DNA from 4 places in the Pelosinus sp. IPA-1 genome. Region 2 is predicted to be linked to each of the others. Evidence: riboswitches for the same ligand, from Rfam matches in the RefSeq annotation. Region 2 holds a riboswitch; each other region holds the start of a gene.
The links. Region 2 has a riboswitch for cyclic di-GMP ahead of QSJ81_RS14240 (methyl-accepting chemotaxis protein). Riboswitches for the same ligand answer to the same signal wherever they lie in the genome.
Positions count from the first base shown of each region.

Region 1: another riboswitch for cyclic di-GMP. It lies ahead of QSJ81_RS16495 (porin family protein); the one in region 2 lies ahead of QSJ81_RS14240 (methyl-accepting chemotaxis protein).
Region 3: another riboswitch for cyclic di-GMP. It lies ahead of QSJ81_RS01490 (HD-GYP domain-containing protein); the one in region 2 lies ahead of QSJ81_RS14240 (methyl-accepting chemotaxis protein).
Region 4: another riboswitch for cyclic di-GMP. It lies ahead of QSJ81_RS13660 (methyl-accepting chemotaxis protein); the one in region 2 lies ahead of QSJ81_RS14240 (methyl-accepting chemotaxis protein).

Region 1 is NZ_BSVC01000006.1:301,037-303,241, forward strand. Features, by position in the region: gene QSJ81_RS16485 (helix-turn-helix transcriptional regulator) at 1-549, shown strand, start outside; gene QSJ81_RS16490 (DUF6506 family protein) at 643-945, shown strand; cyclic di-GMP riboswitch class I at 1,049-1,135, shown strand; gene QSJ81_RS16495 (porin family protein) at 1,315-2,205, shown strand, end outside.
Region 2 is NZ_BSVC01000005.1:312,008-314,212, forward strand. Features, by position in the region: gene QSJ81_RS14240 (methyl-accepting chemotaxis protein) at 1-1,010, opposite strand, end outside; cyclic di-GMP riboswitch class I at 1,185-1,270, opposite strand; gene QSJ81_RS14245 (double-cubane-cluster-containing anaerobic reductase) at 1,555-2,205, opposite strand, start outside.
Region 3 is NZ_BSVC01000001.1:338,562-340,766, reverse strand. Features, by position in the region: gene QSJ81_RS01495 (metal-dependent transcriptional regulator) at 1-348, opposite strand, end outside; cyclic di-GMP riboswitch class I at 579-670, shown strand; gene QSJ81_RS01490 (HD-GYP domain-containing protein) at 800-1,867, shown strand; gene QSJ81_RS01485 (2-oxoacid:ferredoxin oxidoreductase subunit gamma family protein) at 1,948-2,205, opposite strand, start outside.
Region 4 is NZ_BSVC01000005.1:189,743-191,947, forward strand. Features, by position in the region: gene QSJ81_RS13660 (methyl-accepting chemotaxis protein) at 1-912, opposite strand, end outside; cyclic di-GMP riboswitch class I at 1,054-1,139, opposite strand; gene QSJ81_RS13665 (Na+/H+ antiporter NhaC family protein) at 1,310-2,205, shown strand, end outside.

The sequences.
Region 1 (2,205 bases), on a different contig from region 2:
CGTGCAGGTGCTTTTCGCCACTTTTCTAGAGAATCAGGTAATGATTTAATAGACCGCTTTATTGATATTAATGAAATATGGGGAAAAAAAGGGCAAGAATTTGGACAACGGGTACTAGATGCAAAAAGTCTCCAGGAAAGGATTATTATAATCGAATATTTTCTTATGAGGTTCCTCGAAATGTATCGTCGTCCAAATTCATGGTTAGATGCAGCGGTAAAAAAGGTGTTTTATGGCTGCAGTGATGTAGTACTGAAAGAAATAAGTAGTGAATTATTTATTAGTGATAGGCAACTTCAAAGAAAATTTAGGGAAGCAGTTGGTGTTAGTCCGAAAACTTTTCAACGAAATTGTCGTTTTGAAACGGTATTAAAGCATTTACTACTTAACAAAGAAACAGATTATCTAACGAGTGCACTGGAACACGGATATTATGATCAATCCCATTTTATTAAAGAGTTTAAGACGTATGTAGGAGAATATCCATCTTTATTTTTACACGAGGAAAACTTTATGTCGCATTTTTACAATAGAAAATTGTTTGATTGATATAGTATTAGGAACGAGTGAGTTTAGGGTCGCGTATCCCAATGAAGGTTTTGCATCTTGTGCTCGCCATTTTTTTTATTAGGAGGAACTATTTTGAGTTTAAAAGCGGCATTTATATTTATTGCTCCGGAGAATGATGAGAAAATTCATAATGCAATTATTAATGCTCCGGTTGTACAATTACATGTTGTAGGTGTGGAAAATTATCAGGAAGGTGAGCTAGTCGCTAGAAGAATGGTTGAACAAGGTATCGAAGCTATTGAACTCTGTGCAGGTTTCGGAATTGAGGGAGTTGCGAAGATTAAAGCAGCAGTAAAAGGAAAAGCAATAGTTGGTGTAGTAAGATTTGATAATCACCCAGGTTTTGAATTTAAAAGCGGTGATGATCTATTTTAGTGATTTAACCGACTATATAAGTTATATATTATGTATCTTAAATTTCAAGAATATAACATAATCCTGCAGGAATTTAACAATATTGAGCGAAAATCAATTAAAAGTATATAAATGGCAAACCTTCTGAAAAGAAGGGACGCAAAGCTATGGGTCTAAGGACGATTAAGTCTATGATTGCCAGGTTGCATTTCTTGAAATGCAACCTGGCAATTTTTTTGTGTAAAAATTGATGTTTGTTGCCAGTTTTCATCAAAAGGAATTAACCTGTATAAGTACTGTAGCAAGCTTTCAGGTGAATGAAACGTATGTAATGGGACAACCAGACGTGACTATGAAAAATACATCTTATCAGGACGGTGAGTTTTTTAAGTGAAAAAGGTTTTTATATTACTGTTTTCGGTTGCAACGATAGTCGGTATACCAATAAATGAGCACGGGGGAAACGTGGTATATGCTTCAAATGAAGTAAAAATCGAGGGTGGCAATAAACTTTCTGTAATACCAGGAAATACAGAAAAATTTAAAGCTGAATTTGCATATGAAATGGCACAAATTACAGGTAAAATATTATCTACCCCAACTACTAATGTCGAAAACTTTAAAGTTGAGTTTGCGTATTCAATTGCTAGGGTCACAGCAAAAATAATGCCAATTTTGCCCAACGACCAGAAAAATGAATTCGCATATAAAATGGCACAAATCACAACAAAAATAATTAGTGACCCAAACCTAGATGTTGAAAAGGCTAAAGCTGATTTTGCATATGAAATTGCGCAAATAACAACGAGATTTATAACGAATCCAGATAAACTCACTACTGATAAAAACACAATGCTTACAATAACTAATGACTATGTTGATCCGAAAACAATGCTTAGGAATAATGCAGATATCGAACCTAAAACAGTAGTTCAGATGAACAATACGGAAATTAAAGAAAAAGCAAAAAGTAATACAAATTATATCTCACCGGAAACGTATACAGGCCTTATAGATGATTTGAGTCATGTAGGTGACCGGAGCAGTCAATTGGACAACAAAGTAAAGATTGACGGAGAAATTCGTTATCATTACGCTTTGAATAGTGGTCCTGGGCAATTAGATCGGGATTCATCTGGAATTCGTGCCCGTATTGGTTTTAATAGTGCAGTGAATCAGGATTGGCGTGCCTATGGTATGTTGGAAGGTCAAAAGAATGTAGTAAATTATAATAATGATTTCAAGCTTTCACATCTATATGTGGCGGGAAAAAGCGGCGAA
Region 2 (2,205 bases):
GCCTTTGCTAGAATTCCAATCTCGTCATCCGATGAAGAAGTAATGGCTACAGAGAGATCTCCGTCACCAATCTTCGCAACTTGCCTAGAAATCTCTTCAATTGGACGTAATAGTCTAATAAGAAATATCCATGCAACAAAACCAACAACAAGAAGAGCCACTAAAAGAGAAATTACCATAGTAGTAAGGCTTGCATAAAAGTCACTTATAATTTCACTCTTAGGCATACTAACAATTGCCACCCAGGGGGTATTCTTAATTGGTACAGCCAAGGCTAAAGAGTCTCGACCGCTAGAATCGGGATAAGGGATTAATCTCCCTGAATTCTCCAGCAAGGAATGTAACATATTCTCTGGAACTTTTATTTGCTCTTTTATTATATCTTTATTTGTGTGAGCTAATATTGATCCATCTTGAGCTACAATTCCAGCCACACCAGTTTCACCAACCTTAACTTGGTCGAGAAAACTTTGTAGGGTTTCTAAGGAGATTGACTGAGCAACAAATCCCGCCATTTTACCGTCCTGTGTTTTGACAGGTTGCGTAACTATGACTGAGGGTATTCCTGATGCCCTGTTCACTATTACATCGCTAATGTGTGACTTTTGATCCTTCATCGTGTCTTTAAAGAAATCTCGGTCAGCTACACTTCCTCCTATCGTTTTCGCATCGTAGGGAGCTATGGCAAATCGTGCGCCTGAAGAATTGATAAATACCAGACGATCAACTCCCCATGTGGCTGCGAAATATGTATTGATCTTATCTTGTACACGGGAAGCATCTCCAGATTTGAGGTCAAGATCTTCACTATAATATTTACCGCTTCTTGAAAATGAAGCAAATAATTCACTTGTCTCACCCGCCAGCTGAGAAGCCTGGCCATTCATTGCTACTTGATTGTTATTCAATGTTCTCCCATAGAGAACATACATACCTGACCCTCCGACGATAAGCCCTGTCATAAGAAGGGCAATCACTAATAACGTAACGGTTTTTGCTTTAATAGACATCTCTTACTCTCCTTTATTAAAAACTAAATACTAATTTATTTGTAAATGATCTCATGCATTTATAAATCCTGCGAAGTTGCTAGTTATGAAATACTTCAACTGTAATCTCCATGCATAATTTCATTAATAAATCAAAAATCCCCAGACGAATGCCTGGGTTTCAATACCTTTTTCAAGGGAAACCTGGCAATCATAGACCAAATGTCCTTAGACCCATAGCTTTGCGTCCCTACCTTTCAGTAAGTTTGCCAAATATATAATTTTCTACATTTACAATATCATAATTATAAGACGAATAAATTATTATAATATTAACGTTTGGTTAATATTACTAAAACATAGCGTGTAATTACCTCTAGTATAGAACATAGCGATTGATAACGGTTATCAATATCAATCATTATATTCTATACTGTTTAATTTTGTCAACACTTCAATTGTCTTCCTAGAAATAAAAGAGCCTTCGCAATAATCCGCGAAGGCATGAATTTATATATGTTATTGCTTATCTTATAGAGAGTAATGTGACAACGAAAAGCGTCAATTACGCCTGGATCATTTCAAGGAAGGCTTCAATACGTACCCGTAGCTGTTCCGTATCGCTACTTGAGTAGTCAGTTTCCACTTGGATAAATGGTAAGCTAAACTGTTCATCCAGATATTTTTTTATGGAATAGGATTCCACATTATAAGTATGACAACCAATCCAGGTCAAATCTAACACCCCGTCGACTTTGAAGTCCTTTACCAGGCGTCCCAGTAGTTCATAGCGACCAGGATTAGGTGACATACAAGAACACGCAATAGCCAAATATTTTTCGGCAATAGCCTCTAGAGGGTCTTTATTTTCATCTTCGTCAACCAGCATGTCTACTGGTTTATAGCCGTTACAGTTTTCTTGACAAACTACCGTTCCTCCTAGTTCTTCAACCAGCCTTATTACTTTTTCTGAGCCTAGTCCAACCGGTACACCAGTGAGTAAAATACGAGGTCCCGCCTTATGTTTGTTTTGCTCTAAACCAGCTTTAACAGCAGCGTTCAATTCTTCCAGCATAGTTGCAACTTTTTCTTTATCCGGATAAAATCCCCGATTGTGGGAAACTGTCAATATCTCTAACCCCGTAAGGGGTGCCGGAATATGCTGGTTAAGATCATAGAAGTTGCGCAGAGCTCGCCGTTCCCGGTTGGCAAGTTT
Region 3 (2,205 bases), on a different contig from region 2:
CACTACTAATTGGATAGAATGAATCGTACCTTGGGATAGATAATGCTCCATCGCTTCTGCCTCAGCATCGCTATCACAATCAGCACAAATCAAGGTCAAAAACTCTTGTAATAGTCTATTCCGTTCAACCAAAAAACTTCCCATTTTTTTACCTGAATCTGTCAAGCTGATTACACCATATGGCTGATAATGAATATATTGGTCTGCTTTTAACTTCCCTAAGGCTTTACTAACAGAAGGCAAAGATACCCCTAATTTTTGGCTTATATCAGTGACACGAACAATTTCATTCGTTAGAGACAACCGATACAATTCTTCTAAATAATCTTCTAAACTAGGTGATAGCATTTCCAGCCGCCTCCCACGATATTAGCGCCCACTCTTATTCTACTACTATGATTTTTCACTAAAAAATATTCCACCGCTAAAAAAAAATCGAAAAATAAGACTAGATATTCCATCTGCTAACAATTTCTGATATACTCTTCAGTATATGACATAATCTGCTATAATTATATGCTATTATTTTAAAACTGACACCATTCACGAATGATAGTTACCTAGTTTTCTATTATTAAAACTTTTATTAGCAAACATACTGAAAAGTATGGACGCAAAGCTATAGGGTCTACGGATTTTTTTAAAGATCTATGATCGCCACGCTGCATGATTATGATAAGCTTAACTGGCTCATTATGCAGTTAAGCTTTTTTTATACGCTTACTTTGCTAATAGCCTTATCGATTAGAAACACGAGCATAATTTATGCTGATTTTTATACAACAAAGGAGCTTTTATCTTGAGACAAATCAGTTTAAACGATGTTATCCCAGGTATGACATTAGCGCGACATCTTTTAAATAAAAAGGGACAGGTATTGTTGGCTTCGGGAGTGACTTTAACTGAAGAATATCTCGACAAACTGCGAGATTTGGATGTAAATGCCCTGTTTATTAGAGACAATCGATATGCCGATATAAAAATTCCAGAATATCTTTCCCTTGAAACACAACAACGTGCTTTAGCTATATTAAGTATTACTATGGAGAAAGTCAATCGGGGCGAAAATTTTGCCATGGATCCAATCTGCAGCCTTGCTTCTGATATTGTAGAAGAATTAATCCTCCAACCATCCGTAGCCATTCAATTAACGGGTATTGCAACCCATGATGATTATACCTTAGCACACTCTCTAAATTGCGCCATATACACAGCATTACTGGCCCGCTTTTGCGATTTTTCCATTGTACAAATCAAAGAAATTACCTGCGGTGCATTGCTTCATGATCTGGGAAAAATAGAAGTAGATAAAGAAATTATCAATAAACCTGACCGTTTGACTGAACAGGAATTTGGAATTATTAAGCAACATCCAGAGTCTGGATTTCATTTATTAGTAAACAAGCGATGGGAAATTTCAAGTCTTGTTGCTCATATGGCTTGGCAACATCATGAAAAGGTTGATGGTACAGGTTATCCCCGTGGACTACAAGGGGAAGAAATTCTCAATTATGCGCGTTTACTAACAATAACAGATGTTTATGAAGCCATCACTGGACACCGCCCTTATCGCAAGGCTATGGAACCAGACGAAGCATATAACATTATTGCTTCTGGCCTCGGAACTAGTTTTGACGAAACTTACGGGCGAATTTTCTTATCAAAGATAGCTACCTATATGCCCGGCATGGAGGTCTTACTGAATACGGGAGATTTGGCTGTTGTTGTTTCCATCCCTAATTCTTCCCCACAACGACCTGTCATCCGCCTTATCTCTTATCCAGATGGCTCACCCTATATGCCTACTAGGGATATTCGATTAGCAGATAACCCTCAAATTTTGATTTCCAAGATTTCAAAATCCTAAAGAATAAGAAAAATGCTATATCGTTTCTGATCTGTAAAAGGGCCTACTCTTTGATAACCAAAGAGTAGGCCCTTTTGCTATTACCGATCTAGCCCTTTTTTTATTGCCTCCATATTAACGGCAAAGAGTTCTGGCTTTTTCTTACCTACCACTTCATGCATTGCTTTCTCTATGGCATTAACATTGAGTAACTTCAAGTTTGGAATAAGTGCCCCCAGGCATACCATATTAGCTAGGGCTGGTTTTCCCAATTCGTTGGCAATCTCTGTTGCTGGCAAGGAAATAAGTGTAATATCATTCCGAATAGCAGTAGATTCTATAATCGAAGAATTAACAAC
Region 4 (2,205 bases), 120 kb from region 2:
TAGAATACCAAAACCACAAGCAGCAATAAGAATCAAACCGATTGTAATAAGGGAGGACCTTAAAAATGGAGTTAACTTTACAAAAATCTCTTTCTCTGGAGCATTAATCCCTAAACTCCATTGAGTCCCAGGAACAGGAGCGTAAGCTACATACTTTGAAATGCCCCCGTCTACGTAATTACCAGTTCCAGTTTCACCGTTTACCATTTTATTTATTACAGCTTTAAGTTGATTATTTCCATTAGGATCCTTTAATATATTGGTCTTCATGACTTGTTCTTTATCAGGATGAATAATGATGAGTCCGTCACCTTGAATAACATAAGCATAACCACTTTGTGCAACCTTAATTTCATTAACACGCGAAATGAGAGCATCAATAGGGACTGTACCGCCTAGAGCACCTATAATCTGGTTATTCTTTTTGATCGGAGCAACAACAGATACTACCATTTTGCCATCCGCCTTAGAAATAATAGGATCGGTAGTTACCACTTTGCCAGTTGACATGACCTGTTTAAAATAGTCACGATCAGCGATATTCGTTCGATCACCCGATGTATGAATGGATTGCCCCTTTGCATCTACAAGCCAAAACCGTGAATAAATCGGATTACGCTTGATCTCTTCTTTTAAATAAGTAAGTGCACCTTGCGTATCTCCGTTCACAACACTTTGATTCGTTGCTAATATGGAAACCTCGATTTCACGAGTGCTTTTCCACGTTCCAATATCTTCAGCATAAGCACTTGCTCGGTGGATAAGATCCTCCTCAACATCGGAAACTAATATGCTTTTTGCATTGTAAAAATTACATACTCCTAGAATACTCAATGTAAGTAATAAGCCAATCACTAAAACAGCAGTAACCTTTACCTGAATACTTTTTCCCATCCATTTAAGCAAATTCATAAAAAAATTCTCCTCCGCCTCATTTTTCACTTCTTGCCCAAATTGCTAGCTACCTACCTTGAAACTCTACCTCTCTCCCAAATAAAAATAGCACCTGCCCAAAGCAAGTGCTAATTAACTCATCATAATTAATTATGATTCACTAGCAACCTGGCAATCATAGACAACTCGTCTTTAGACCCATAGCTTTGCGTCCCAATTTTTCAATTGGTTTGCCAATATTTCCTTTTTAATATTGTTCATTGTACACCCAATAGCCAAATTCGTCAAATAATGCCAAAATACAACGTTAAGAGTCATTTTTCAGCCTTGACTTGGGGGGCACATACACTATAAGATTTGAGATGTCTTAGTATCTTATCAATCTTATTAAATACTCATGGAAGAAGTGATGACTTTGGACACTATAATCGTCTTTATTCTTTTTTTTAGTTCTCTGCTTTTCAGCATTTATCATGATATTTCTATTATTTATTCTTTGCTTTTGGGGCTTCTAGGTTTTTCCTTACTTTCGTTACGTCGAGGTTATACCCTAACAAATTTATTTAACATGATGATGATTGGTTCAAAAAAGTCCCTTATCGTAATCAAAATTTTTGTACTGATCGGCGCAATAACAGCTGTTTGGCGAGCCAGTGGCACGATCTCCTTTATCGTGTATTATGCAATTGCCTTTGTCAGTGCAAAATACTTCATACTATCCGCCTTCTTACTCTGCTGTCTAGTATCCTTTCTACTTGGAACCTCATTTGGCACGGTTGGAACCATCGGTGTAGTGCTCATGGTATTAGCTAAAGGGGGTAATGTTGATATCAACATGACGGCAGGTGCCATTATCGCAGGAGCCTATTTTGGTGATCGCTGCTCTCCTATGTCTTCGAGCGCTAATCTTATAGCATCTTTAACAGATACTAAGCTGTATATAAATATAAACAATATGATGAAAACTTCGATTTTACCATTTATCCTTTCAATTATAGGTTATACCTACTTATCAAATGCGAATCCTCTGTCCTTCTATGACACGCAAATGACAGACGAGATATTGAAATCTTTTGATATAAGCATAATTACCTTATTTCCCGCTGCCATTATACTCCTTTTAGCCGCCTTTCGCATTGATGTAAAATTATCAATGGGCATCAGCATACTTTCTGGTATCTTGATTGGCCTTTTTGTTCAACATCTATCCTTTTCACAAATGGCAACTTACATTATGACAGGCTACACGATGGAACATGGCGGCTTCTTTGCCAATATCATTCAGGGTGGCGGCCTATATTCTATGCTGAA